Regions from separate parts of the Sphingomonas sp. CV7422 genome, predicted to be linked through region 1. Evidence: riboswitches for the same ligand, from Rfam matches in the RefSeq annotation. Region 1 holds a riboswitch; the other holds the start of a gene.
The links. A riboswitch is a leader RNA that binds a small molecule or an ion and turns the genes downstream of it on or off. The one in region 1 is predicted to bind glycine.
Positions count from the first base shown of each region.

Region 2: another riboswitch for glycine. It lies ahead of PBN85_RS18855 (L-serine ammonia-lyase); the one in region 1 lies ahead of gcvT (glycine cleavage system aminomethyltransferase GcvT).

Region 1 covers NZ_CP115900.1:1,308,250-1,314,785, forward strand. The annotation lists gene ispH (4-hydroxy-3-methylbut-2-enyl diphosphate reductase) at 4-975, opposite strand; gene PBN85_RS06425 (hypothetical protein) at 1,092-1,727, shown strand; glycine riboswitch at 1,812-1,904, shown strand; glycine riboswitch at 1,905-2,012, shown strand; gene gcvT (glycine cleavage system aminomethyltransferase GcvT) at 2,072-3,277, shown strand; gene gcvH (glycine cleavage system protein GcvH) at 3,277-3,648, shown strand; gene gcvPA (aminomethyl-transferring glycine dehydrogenase subunit GcvPA) at 3,698-5,056, shown strand; gene gcvPB (aminomethyl-transferring glycine dehydrogenase subunit GcvPB) at 5,053-6,536, shown strand, end outside.
Region 2 covers NZ_CP115902.1:95,224-101,759, reverse strand. The annotation lists gene PBN85_RS18865 (hypothetical protein) at 1-1,238, opposite strand, end outside; gene PBN85_RS18860 (hypothetical protein) at 1,226-1,993, opposite strand; gene PBN85_RS18855 (L-serine ammonia-lyase) at 3,437-4,855, opposite strand; glycine riboswitch at 4,950-5,038, opposite strand; gene PBN85_RS18850 (replication initiator protein A) at 5,326-6,324, shown strand.

The DNA of each region.
Region 1 (6,536 bases):
CGGCTATGCCGCGGCGTCGAGCCCGCGTGGCAGCTTGAACGCGATCGTCTCGCGCGTCGTCTCTTCCTCGCGCTCGGTGACGTCGAAACGGGTCGAGAGCAGCTCGACCAGCTCGCGCACGAGCAGCTCGGGCGCCGAGGCGCCGGCGGTGATGCCGAGCGTGCCGACGCCGTCGAGGAAGCGCCAGTCGAGATCGGCAGCGCGCTGGATCAGCCGCGCCGGAATCCCCTCGCGCTCCGCCACCTCGACCAGCCGCACCGAGTTGGACGAATTGGGCGCGCCGATCACCAGCATCGCATCGCACGCCGCGGCGATCGCCTTGACCGCCGCCTGCCGGTTGGAGGTGGCGTAGCAGATGTCCTCGCCGCGCGGCGGCAGCATGTTGGGGAAGCGGCGCTGCAACACCGCGACGACCGCGGCGGTATCGTCGACCGACAGCGTCGTCTGGGTGAGGAAGGCGAGATTGTCGGGATCGACCGGCGCGAAGGTCTCGGCATCGGCGGCGGTCTCGATCAGCGACATCGCGCCGTCCGGCACCTGTCCGAAGGTGCCGACCACCTCGGGATGGCCAGCGTGGCCGATGAAGATGATGTGGCGGCCGGTCGCGACCAGGCGTTCGGCCTGGCGGTGCACCTTCGACACCAGAGGGCAGGTGGCGTCGAGATATTCGAGCCCGCGGCTCTGCGCGTCGGCGGGCACCGATTTGGGCACGCCGTGCGCCGAGAAGACGACCGGCGCGCCGTTCGGCACCTGATCAAGCTCCTCGACGAACACCGCGCCCTGAGCGCGCAGCGTGTCGACGACGAACTTGTTGTGGACGATCTCGTGGCGGACGTAGACCGGCGCGCCGTGTTTCTCGATCGCGAGTTCGACGATGCGGATCGCGCGGTCGACGCCGGCGCAAAAGCCGCGCGGCGCGGCGATCAGCAGATCGAGGACGGGCTTGCCGCCGTCCGGCTGAAGAAGAGAGGCCATGGCGGTCGCTCTACGCGATTGCTTGCACGCGCGAAAGGCGCTTCCTATGGTGCGCGCCGTACCGCCGGGCCGCCGGCGACTGCGTCACTGACCGTTCGACAAAGGTATGCGTCCCCGTGAAAACCACGATTCTCGGCCTGTCCGCCCTCGCGCTGATCCTCTCGGGCTGCGCCAGCAAGGGCGAGATCGTCGAAGGCGGCATCTCGGCGGTGCGTTCGGCCTGTCCGACCGTCGGCGTCGCGGCGGGGACCGGCGACATCACCCTGTTCGACCCGGCGACCAGCCGTGACGAGAGCGCGATCGACGTCGTCGCCAACATGACGCACGTACGCGGCGCCTGCAACGACGCGGGCGACCAGATCGTCACCAGCGTTACCTTCGACGTGCTGGCGCGGCGCACCCGCGCCGATGCGGCGCGCGACGTGGTGCTGCCCTATTACATCGCCATCGTCCGCGGCGGCACCGCGGTGACCGCCAAGCGCAAGGGGGCGGTGACCGTCCATTTCGACGCCGGCCAGACGCGCGCGCAGGCGAGCGGCACCGCCTCGACGCAGATCGCGCGCGCCGCGGCGACGCTGCCCGACGAGGTGCGCGACCAGCTCACCCGCAAGCGCAAGGCGGGGGACGAGGATGCCGCGACCGATCCGCTCGCCCGGCCCGAGGTGCGCACCGCGGTGCTGCGCGCGACGTTCGAGGCGCTGGTCGGCTTCCAGCTCACCGACGATCAGCTGAAGTATAACGCGCAGCGCTGATCCGCGGCGGATGCGGGCCTTTCCGCATTGACTAAGCCCTTGCGGGACGCCAGAGCATCGCACGTCGATGCCGGGCGACCGGCATGGGCGGGCGCGGGAGAGAGCCTCTTCACAAGGAGGCCGCCGAAGGAGCAACCACCCCGGAATCTCTCAGGCATAACGGACCGCGCGCTGCCTTATCGACACTCTGGAAAGCGTTCCTTTGAGGAGCCACCGAAGGGGTAAGCCCGCCGCCTGTTATGCGCCGGGTGAAAGCTCTCAGGTCACCGTGACAGAGGGGGTATGACGAGATCGGATGCGGCTGGCCCGCGACCCGGATCGTGTGCCTTTTTTGGAGACGGTTGATGAGCGACACGCTGCCGGACACCCTGCCTGACCCGCTTGACGAGCTCGACGGCGACGAACCCGCCATCCAGTTGCTGCCGCTCGACGCGTGGCATCGCGCCCGCGGCGGCCGCATGGTGCCCTTCGCCGGGTATGAGATGCCCGTCCAATATGAAGGCATCATGGCCGAGCATCTGTGGACGCGTGAATCGGCGGGTCTGTTCGACGTCAGCCATATGGGGCAGGTCGGCCTGACCGGCGACGGCATCGACGCCGCCGCGGTCGCCGCCGCGCTCGAGAAGGTGCTGCCCGGCGACGTCGCGGGACTCGCGCCGACCAGGATCCGCTATTCGCTGCTGCTCAACGACGAGGGCGGCATCCTCGACGATCTGATGGTGACGACGCTGCCCGAAGAGGGCGCGCATCCGTTCGGGGCGGCGAGCCTGTATGTCGTGGTCAACGGCGCGACCAAATATGACGATCTCGCCTATCTGCTCGACGTGCTGCCCGATGACGTGACGCTCAACCTGATGGAAGACCAGGCCTTGCTCGCGGTCCAGGGCCCCAAGGCGGTCGCTGCCGTCGCGCGGCTGGTGCCCGGCGTCGAGGCGCTGGTGTTCATGACCGCGGGCGCGTTCGCGTGGAACGGCCATGCGCTGTGGATCAGCCGTTCGGGCTATACCGGCGAGGATGGCGTCGAGATCTCGATCCCCGCAGAGGCCGCCGCCGCCTTCGCCGACGCGATCTGCGCCGAGCCGGAGGTCAAGCCGATCGGCCTCGGCGCGCGCGATTCGCTGCGGCTCGAAGCCGGGCTGCCGCTCTACGGCCACGACCTCGATCCCGAGACGACGCCGGTGATGGCTGATCTCGGCTTCGCGCTGTCGAAGCGCCGCCGCGAGGCCGCCGACTTCGCCGGTGCGGCGCGCATCCTTGCCGAGCGCACCGACGGCCCCGCGGTCAAGCGCGTCGGCCTGTCGGTCGCCGGGCGCCAGCCGGTGCGCGAGGGGGCCAGCGTCGTCGACGCCGATGGCGCGGTGATCGGCCGCGTCACCAGCGGCGGCTTCGCGCCGAGCGTCGGCGCGCCGATCGCCATGGCCTATGTTCCCGCAGCGCTGGCGGAGGCGGGCACGCCGCTGCTCCTCGTCCAGCGCGGCAAGATCCATGAGGCGGTGGTCGCCCCGCTGCCCTTCGTTCCCCACCGCTATGTCCGCGCAGGAGGCAAGTGATGAGCCGTTATTTCACCGAAGATCATGAATGGGTCGATGTCGACGGCGACACCGGCACGGTCGGCATCTCCGACTATGCGCAGGGCCAGCTCGGCGACATCGTCTTCGTCGACGTGCCCGAGGCGGGCAAGCAGCTCGGCAAGGGCGACGAGGCGGCGGTCGTCGAGTCGGTCAAGGCCGCGTCGGACGTCTATGCGCCAGTGTCGGGCACGGTGACCGAGGGCAATGCCGCGCTCGCCGACGATCCCAGCCTGGTCAATTCGGACCCGGAGGCGGAGGGCTGGTTCTTCAAGATCACGCTCAGCGACCCGGCCGAGCTCGAGACGCTGATGGACGAAGCGGCCTACGCGGACTTCGTCGCGAAGCTGTGACCTATCTTAGCCCCTCCCCGGAAGGGGTGGGGCTTCCAAGGGAATGATGATGCGCTATCTGCCGCTTACCCAGCCCGATCGTGATGCGATGCTCTCGGTCATCGGCGCGGGATCGATCGACGATCTGTTCGTCGACGTGCCCGAGGCCGCCCGCCTGTCCGGGCCGATCGCCGGCCTGCCGGGCCATGCCTCCGAACTCGCGGTCGAGCGGCACATGACCGCGCTGGCGCGCAAGAACGTCGTCGCCGGCGAGGTGCCCTTCTTCCTCGGCGCCGGGGCCTATCGCCACCATGTGCCGGCGAGCGTCGACCATCTCATCCAGCGCGGCGAATTCCTCACCGCCTATACGCCCTATCAGCCGGAAATCGCGCAGGGCACGTTGCAGATGCTGTTCGAGTTCCAGACGCAGGTCGCGCGGATGCTCGGCACCGACGTCGCCAATGCCTCGATGTACGACGGCTCGACCGCCTGCTGGGAGGCGATCGGCATGGCGCGGCGCATCACCCGCAAGGGCAAGGCGATCCTGTCGGGCGGGCTCCACCCGCATTATGTCAGCGTCGCCAAGACGATGGCCAAATATACCGGCGACCAGTTGCAGACCGCGACGCCGGCGCTGACCGCCGAGACCGATGTCGAGGCGCTGATCGCGGCGATCGACGCGGACACGTCGTGCGTCGTCGTGCAATATCCCGACATCCTCGGCCGCATCACCGACCTCACCCCGCTCGCCGACGCCTGCCACGCCAACAAGGCGCTGCTGATCGCGGTCGTCACCGAGCCGGTGGCGCTCGGCGCGATCACCGCGCCGGGCGAGATGGACGCCGACATCGTCGTCGGCGAGGGCCAGTCACTCGGCGTCGGCCTGCAGTTCGGCGGCCCCTATGTCGGGCTGATGGGCTGCAAGGAGAAGTACATCCGCCAGATGCCCGGCCGCTTCTGCGGCGAGACGGTCGATGCCGACGGGCGCCGCGGTTTCGTGCTGACGCTGTCGACGCGCGAACAGCATATCCGGCGCGAGAAGGCGACGAGCAACATCTGCACCAACTCGGGGCTGTGCGCGCTCGCCTTCTCGGTGCACATGACCTTGCTCGGCGAGGCGGGGCTGCGCCGGCTTGCGGCGATCAACCATGCCGCCGCCTGCCGCGCCGCCGACCGGCTGTCGCAGGTGCCCGGCGTGGAGCTGGTCACCGAGAGCTTCTTCAATGAATTCACCGTCAGGCTGCCGGTCGAGGCGCGTCCCGTCGTGCGCACGCTCGCCGATCGCGGCATCCTCGCGGGCGTGTCGCTCGGCCGGCTCTATCCGGGCGAGGCGGCGCTCGCCAACGGGCTGATCGTCGCGGTGACCGAGACGACCAGCGCGGAGGACATCGAAACCCTTGCCGCCGCACTCGAGGAGGTTCTGGCATGAGCATCAATCAGAGCGGCTGGCGTCCGCAGATGACCGCGGGCGACGGCAAGCCCGCCGCACCGACCGCCACCGGCAACAAGGCGCTGATGCTGGAGGAAGCGCTGATCTTCGAGATCGGCGACACGCAGACCACCGGCGTCGACTTCACGGGCATCGATGCGGCGGCACCGGCGTCGCGCCTCGGTGGCCTCGCGCGCAAGGCGGCGATCGGCCTGCCCGGGCTCGCCGAGCCGGAGGCGGTGCGCCATTACACCCGCCTGTCGCGCCAGAATTATGCGATCGACCTGGGCCTGTTCCCGCTCGGCTCGTGCACGATGAAGCACAATCCGCGGCTCAACGAGAAGATGGCGCGACTGCCCGGCTTCGCCGACGTGCATCCGTTGCAGCCGGTCGATACGGTGCAGGGCGCGCTTGAGGTGATCCATCAGCTCGCGCACTGGCTGGTTACGCTGACCGGCACGACCAGCGTCGCGATGAGCCCCAAGGCGGGCGCGCACGGCGAATTGTGCGGCATCCTCGCGATCAAGGCGGCGCTGGAAGCGCGCGGCGAGGGGCATCGCAAGATCGTGCTGGTGCCCGAATCGGCGCACGGCACCAACCCCGCCACCGCCGCCTTCGCCGGCTTCGCGGTCGAGGACATTCCCGCCACCGCCGACGGCCGTGTCGACACCGCGGCGCTGATCGCGCGGCTCGGGCCGGACGTCGCCGGGGTGATGATCACCAACCCCAATACCTGCGGCCTGTTCGAACGCGACCTCAAGACGATCTCCGACGCGGTGCATGACGCGGGCGGCTACGTCTATTGCGACGGCGCCAATTTCAACGCGATCGTCGGCCGGGTGCGGCCGGGCGATCTCGGCGTCGATGCGATGCACATCAACCTGCACAAGACCTTCTCGACGCCGCACGGCGGCGGCGGGCCGGGCTCGGGGCCGGTGGTCTTTTCCGAGGCGCTGACGCCGTTCGCGCCGCTGCCGTTCGTCGAGAAGCAGGGCGAGCAATTCGTGCTAATCGAGGAGGAGAATGCCGGCGAGCATCACGCCGGCAGCTTCGGCCGGATGGTCGCCTTCCACGGCCAGATGGGCATGTTCACGCGCGCGCTGACCTATATCCTCAGCCACGGCGCCGACGGCCTGCGCCAGGTCGCCGAGGATGCGGTGCTCAACGCCAATTACGTGCTGCGCTCGCTGGAGGGCACGCTCGACGCGCCCTTCGCCAAGGCCGGGCCGTGCATGCACGAGGCGATCTTCTCCGACGCCAATCTCGCCGAGGGCTTCTCGACGCTGGATGTCGCCAAGGGGCTGATCGACGAGGGCTTCCACCCGATGACGGTCTATTTCCCGCTCGTCGTCCACGGCGCGATGCTGGTCGAGCCGACCGAGACCGAATCGAAGGCGGCGCTCGACCAGTTCGTCGGCGCGCTGCGCTCGGTGGCGGAACGGGCGAAGGCGGGCGATGCCAGCCTCAAGACCGCGCCGCA
Region 2 (6,536 bases), on a different contig from region 1:
CGGCCCGGCGGGACGAACAGCCGTGCGGGGGGCGAGCCGGCGCGGACGACGAGCTGGTTGAGCGGCACCGCGTCGGCCGGCGCGGAGGCGGCGAAGATCTGGATGAGCCGATGTCCCGCCGCCGGCAGCAGCGTTGCCGGCACCGCCAGCGGCTGGCCGCCAAGATCGGACAGCCAGACGGGGCGGCCGAACCGATAGCTTCGCCGCGGGTGAACCACCTGCAGGTCGACCGCCCCGGCATATGGGTCGAGCACCAGCGGGGCATCGCGCCGGAATAGGATGCCGTCGCGATCCTGCACGCGCGCGGCGGCCGCATCATAAGACGCGCGCGTCGCGACGCTCTCCTCGGTCAGCGTGGTCTGGTCGATCGTCAGCGGAGCAATCCCGGTCATCCGCTTCAGCCGCGCGGCCATCCATTCAGCGCGTTTGCCGTCGCCCTCGTCGAGCGGCGCCTCGGCGACATGGCTGTGCCCGACATAGACGAGCAGCTTGGCCGCCGGCATGCGGCAACGCAGGGCGGCGAGATTGTCCGCCTCGGCCTGTTCACGCGCCGCGATCCCCGCGGCGCGCGACGGCTGCCCTTTGGGACGTTGCAGGCTGGTCTGCTCATAGCCGGCCGGCTGGTAGCCGATGGCGAGCGCATTGCGCAGGAAGGCGGCATAGACCGGATCGCGCGTATAGGAACCGGTGCCGATGCGGGCGAAGCCATCGCGGGCGAGCTGCGCGACCGCGGTCGGCTTGCCGTCGCGCGCCGGCTCGTTGCTGAACGTCTCCGCGGCGAGCACCGTATAACCGAGCTGCCGCAACGCCTGCGCCACCCGCCACGCGAAGGCGCGGTCGCGCGGGCTGCTGTGCGCTTCGTTGAGGATGACGATGCTGGTCGCGCGGACGCGGCGGACGATCTCGGCAATTGCGTCGCGTCCGACCGACTCGCCGATCGCCGCGTCCCAGCCGGCCTCGCCGGCGCCATGCGGCTGCGCGGTGGCGAGCGTGGCGAGATCAAGCTCGTTGGTGACGGTGGTGCTGACCTGTTTCCACATCTGATAGGCGAGGTCGTCGCGGACCTTGCCCTTCGCGTCGAACGCCGCCGCGGCGAGCATGTCGGTCACTTGCAGATAGCCGCCTTTGTCATAGGCGGTCATCGCGGCGTCGACCTGATTTTCAGCTGGCTGCGCCGGGGGCGTCTGTGCCGCAAGCAGCGTGGCGAGCAGGATGGTACCCCGGATCACGATCGCCATGGCATGCCCCTCTCTCGCCGGCAGGATGGAGTGTTGTGCGGTCTGGGTCCAGCGGCGACATGCGTGCTCTCCGCTGCGGTATAGAGCCGCCTCATCCCGGCCCATGAATATGTCGAGATGACGGACCGTCGATAGGTCGACACGTCGTCAGCTCTACACCTCGACCTCGACACCCAGAGATCGTCGCAGATGCGCTCTGGTCCCCGCCTCGAAGGCGGTCGGCCAAGCGATGTCCTAGCGTGCGGCAGGAAGGCGGATGCGACGGCGCGATAGGCCTCGATCAGCGACGCCTCGCTCAGATCGGCCTGTGGGAGCCGTTCGAGCAGCGCAAGCTGATCAGGCGGCAACCGGCGGCTCCAGGCGAGCATGCCGCCCGTGTCGGCGCGCTCGACCGCCTCGGAGAGGAGCTGGAACAGCGCCATGCGCTGCATCTCGAGACCGGCGCGGGCGGCGAGATACCCCCGTCGGCCGAGCACGACGGGCAGCAGCCCCAGCACGCGCAGGAATTCATCGATGAGGAAGGCGATGCGCGCGCGATCCGGCCCCGGCCAGTCGCGATGCGCGGCGAGGCGATCGTAGAGGCCGGCATGGTCGATCAGGCAGCGCGTGCCGTCCTGGGTCTGCCGGAGAGCGCCGGCATGGTCGGTGAGCAGCAGGTCGATCCGCTCCCACCCCTGCCCGATCCCATTGTGCACCGCGCCGCCGCTGCGCGCCTCGTACCAGAGGACGATTGGCACGAGGGCGTCGACCTGCACGCGCCAGTGTTGCGCGAACCGGCCTGATGCTCCGGCGCGACGACGGCGATGAGGTCGACGTTGCTATAAGCATCCGCCTCGCCCCGTCCGAAGCTGCCGCCGAGCCACAGCGCGTCGAGATGCGGCGCATCGCGCATCGCGCGGGTGGTGGCGGCGATGAACGGCTCTTGCCACATGATGCATTCCTCCTGCCCTGCCATCATAGCGGCAACGCCGGCGCTGCAGGAGGACATCGCTTTTCGACATGTCGGTGTGTCGACATGTCGGATTGTGATATCCTATCCTACGGGTCGATGTGTCGACACGTCGTCATATCGACCTGCTGGGGTATGGGGTGCGTGACGATAGCGCAGGGCGGAGAAACACTGGCGCAGAGGACGCAGAGAGGCCCACGGGAGCATGGTCCGGCCCCCTTGCGCCCCGCCGTCGCGGGATCGCCATGCGGCGCAGCCTCTTTCCGGATCGTGAAGACACTTGCCGCTTCCTCAAGTGAAACCTCTCCGCGCCTCCGCGTGAACCGAAACCCGGCCGCTTCGCGGATCGCCGGACGATGGATCACGCGAAGACGCGAAGAAAAGGAGGTTCACGCGGAGGCACGGAGAGGGACGCGCTAGAGGGAACGCCATACCCTCCAGTGACGGCTGGGAAGGAGCAATGCACTAGCGCGCAGCCACTTCGCGTCGTTGCGTCTTCGGGTGATCCTCAAGCGGCGTCACTTGCGACCCGGCCGCTCGGGATGCCGCGCCACTCCCGACAAATGCATCGTATCGAGCCATAGACTTGTCGACACCAAGACACCTCGATAGCTCGCCCAACGGAATCTCGGACGCCGAAGGTGGCTCTCGCGGAATCGTCATGCGGCGCAGCCGCTTTCCCGATCGCGGGGACACGCGCCGCTTCCCTAAATACACCTCCTCTGCGCCTCCGCATGAACCAAATCCCGGCCGGTTCGCGGACGGACGGCCGGAGGATCGATCACGCGAAGACGCGAAGAGGAGGAAGTTCACGCGGAGGCGCGGAGGCGCGGAGAGTAGCGCGCGGGCGGGAACGCCCGCCCTACAGCGGCGGCTGGGAAGGAGGGATGCGCTGGCGCAGGCCCTTCGCGTCTTCGCGTGACCCACAAGCGGCGTTGGTCGCGCTCCGGCCGCTCAGGGCGCCACGCTGTTCCTACACGGGGCATCACATCGAATGATTGATCTGTCGACACTACGACACGTTGACAGGTCGCGCCACGAGGCCCCGGTCGTGCGGCTGGTCTGCCCATAGATCAAGCGTCAGCTCTCACCGTCTCGTAGGGGCAGCCCCCTCCCCCCACAGACGCTCTGCGCTCTCTGCGCCTCTGCGCGACCCGAACCGGCGGCCGCCATCACCCGCGCGGAACGGCACGCGCAACACGGTCCCAATCGTCAGGTCAGATGATCGACCTGTCGACACCCCGACACGTCAACATTCCACAACGTTGACCGCCAGCCCGCCGAGGCTCGTCTCCTTATACTGCGAGCGCATGTCCTCGCCGGTCTGGCGCATCGTTTCGATCACCGCGTCGAGGCTGACGACGTGGCTGCCGTCACCGCGCAGCGCGAGATAAGCGGCGTTGATCGCCTTGACCGCGCCCATCGTGTTGCGTTCGATGCACGGGATCTGGACGAGCCCGCCGATCGGGTCGCAGGTCAGGCCGAGATTGTGCTCCATGCCGATCTCGGCGGCATTCTCGATCTGGCGGTTGCTGCCGCCGAGCACCGCGGCGAGGCCACCCGCCGCCATCGAGCAGGCGACGCCGACCTCGCCCTGGCAGCCCATCTCCGCCGCCGAGATCGACGCGCGCTTCTTGTAGAGCATGCCGATCGCCGCCGCGGTGAGCAGGAAGGTGCGGGCGCCCTCCCCGCGCGTCGCCTGATCGCAGTCGCGCGCCACCAATGTCTCGTAGAAGCGCAGCACCGCGGGCAGCACGCCCGCCGCGCCATTGGTCGGCGCGGTGACGACGCGGCCGCCGGCGGCATTCTCCTCGTTGACCGCGAGTGCCCACAGGCTGACCCATTCGAACACCTCGGCGGGGTTGCTGCCGGGGACGCAGCCGCTCAACCCCTGCGCGATCGCCTGCGCGCGCCGGCGCACCTTGAGCCCGCCGGGCAACATGCCCTGCTGCGCGATGCCGCGGTCGATGCAGGCGTGCATCGCGGCGCGCACCGCGTCGAGGAAGGCGTCGGTCTCCGCCGGAGCGCGCCACGCCTCCTCGTTGGCGCGGACGAGGTCGGCGATGCCGAGCCCCGTCGCGTCGCCGAGCGCGAGCAGGTCGGCGCCCGAGCCGAACGGGTGGCGCACCACGACATTGCCCGCTGCGAGCCGCTCGCCGCGGCGCAGGATCGCCCCGCCGCCGATCGAGAAATAGGTCTCGGCGAGCGTGCCGTCGGCGCGTTCGGCGGTGAAGGTCAGGGCGTTGGGATGTTCGGGCAGGAACTCGCGCGGATGGAAGACGATGCCGCCGGGCGCGAAGGCGATCTCGGCGCCGCCGGCGAGCGGCAGCCGGCGTCGCATCTCGATATCGGCGAGGATCGCCGGCGCGGCATCGGGATCGAGCCGCTCGGGCTGCCAGCCGGCGAGGCCGAGGATCACCGCCGTATCGGTGGCATGGCCGCGCCCGGTCAGCGCGAGGCTGCCGTAGAGGTCGCAGCGGACCGTGGTGACGCCCTGTCCGACGACCCGCTGGGCGAAGTCGAAGGCGGCGCGCATCGGCCCGACGGTATGCGAGCTCGACGGGCCGATGCCGATGGTGAACAGCTCGGCGACGCTGATCGGCCGGTCGAGGCCGCGATCGAGCGGCGTCCGGGGCAGGGGCTGGGGCAGGTCGGTCGGCACGGGCATCCTCCGCCGGCATCGCCGGCCTGCCCCATCTGTCCCTTGCGCCTGAGATCGTTATCCCGTCGGCGGACGCAGCTGCGCCTCTCTCCAGATCTTTCGCGTCGCTACGGTCCTTTGGCCTGAGAGTTTCCGGGGCGGTTGCTCCTTCGGCGCCGGGGCAGGCCCGGTCTCTCCCGTATCGACCGCGCCGCTATCCGCCGGGTCGGGGCGCCGGGTCAAGCCGGCATCGCGTCCGGGTCGAGGTGACGACATGTCGACGTGACGACACGTCGCGCTCGAAGGGGCGGTGGCGACATGTTGAACTGTCGACATGTCGCAAGCGTCCGCCGGGAAGCGGGCCGGGAGCAGTCGCGGCAGGGGAGGGCGCGCCATTTCCTACTCGAAAGCACGAATGGACGCAGGCCGGGACGCATTTTCCCTAAGGATTCCAGTGCGGGGTGCCAAAAGTTCGTGCTTTCGAGTAGGAAATGCCCATGGCCCGTTCCACCACGCCCGCCCGCCCCGCGTCCGGCTCCGCCGCCGTGCCGCACCGTGACCTGTTCACGCTCGACAGCCCGCTGCACGGCGAGATCCGCGGCGAACGTTCGCTGATGGCCTTCCCGTTCTTCGCGCTCAGCAAGAATGCGTGGATGAAACCGCTGACCTACGACCATGCCACCGTGTCGATCGAGGTGCGTCCATCGGCGAGCGGCGTCGCGACGATCTACGACAAGGAGATCGTCCTCTACATCGCCAGCCTGATGGCGGCGAAGCTCGAGGCGGGCGAGCATGTCGAGCAGGATTTCATCTTCACCGCGCACGACCTGTTCTCGGTGACCGGCTCCAATCATAGCGCGCGGTCGTACAACCGGCTGTCCGAGGCGCTCGAGCGACTGCAGGGTACGCAGATCAAGACCAATATCGAAGCCGGCGGGGAAGGAGAGGAGGGCTTCTTCTCTTGGCTGTCCGAAGCAAAGCTCCATTATTCGCGTACCAAAAGCGGCGAACGGCGGCTGAAAGCGGTCAAGGTACGGCTGTGCGACTGGCTGTTCCGGGCGATCCTGCTCGATCGTCACGTGCTCGACTATGCCGCCGCCTATTTCCAGCTGGGGCCGATCGAGCGGCGCATCTACGAAGTGGCGCGCTCGACGTGTGAGGAGGAGCTCGATCTCGATCTCGCCACCTTCCGCCTGCAGATCGGCTATCAGAACCCGCTGTCGAACTTCAAGGCGGCGCTCAAGCAGATCGTCGCGACCGACGGCATCCCTGATTATCACCTCGAACTGGTCGAGGGCGACGTGGGCGCAGCGGCGGAGGAGGGCGCGCCGCGTCGCGGCCGTCGCGCGCCGCAGAGCCGGGTGGTGATCACCCCGCGTCCACAGCCCGGCCAAGCGGTGCTGAGCTCGACTCGGGCCATGCTGGAATCGGCCGAGTCGGGCGAATCACCCGATGCCGAACCCGCCGCAACCGATTCGCCGGCCGCGGCCAACTGATTCGGGCACGCCGCCGAATTGTTACTCGAAAGCACGAATGGGTCGCGGATTTTCTACTCAAAAGCACGAACTCAGCCGCGGCATTGTTACTCGAAAGCACGAATCGACAGCACATTTCTACTCGAAAGCACGAACTTTTTTTGGGTTAAATACTCGAAAGCACGAATCGTAGCCGCTTCCAGTATTGGATTAATGCTGCAACAAAGGGGCGC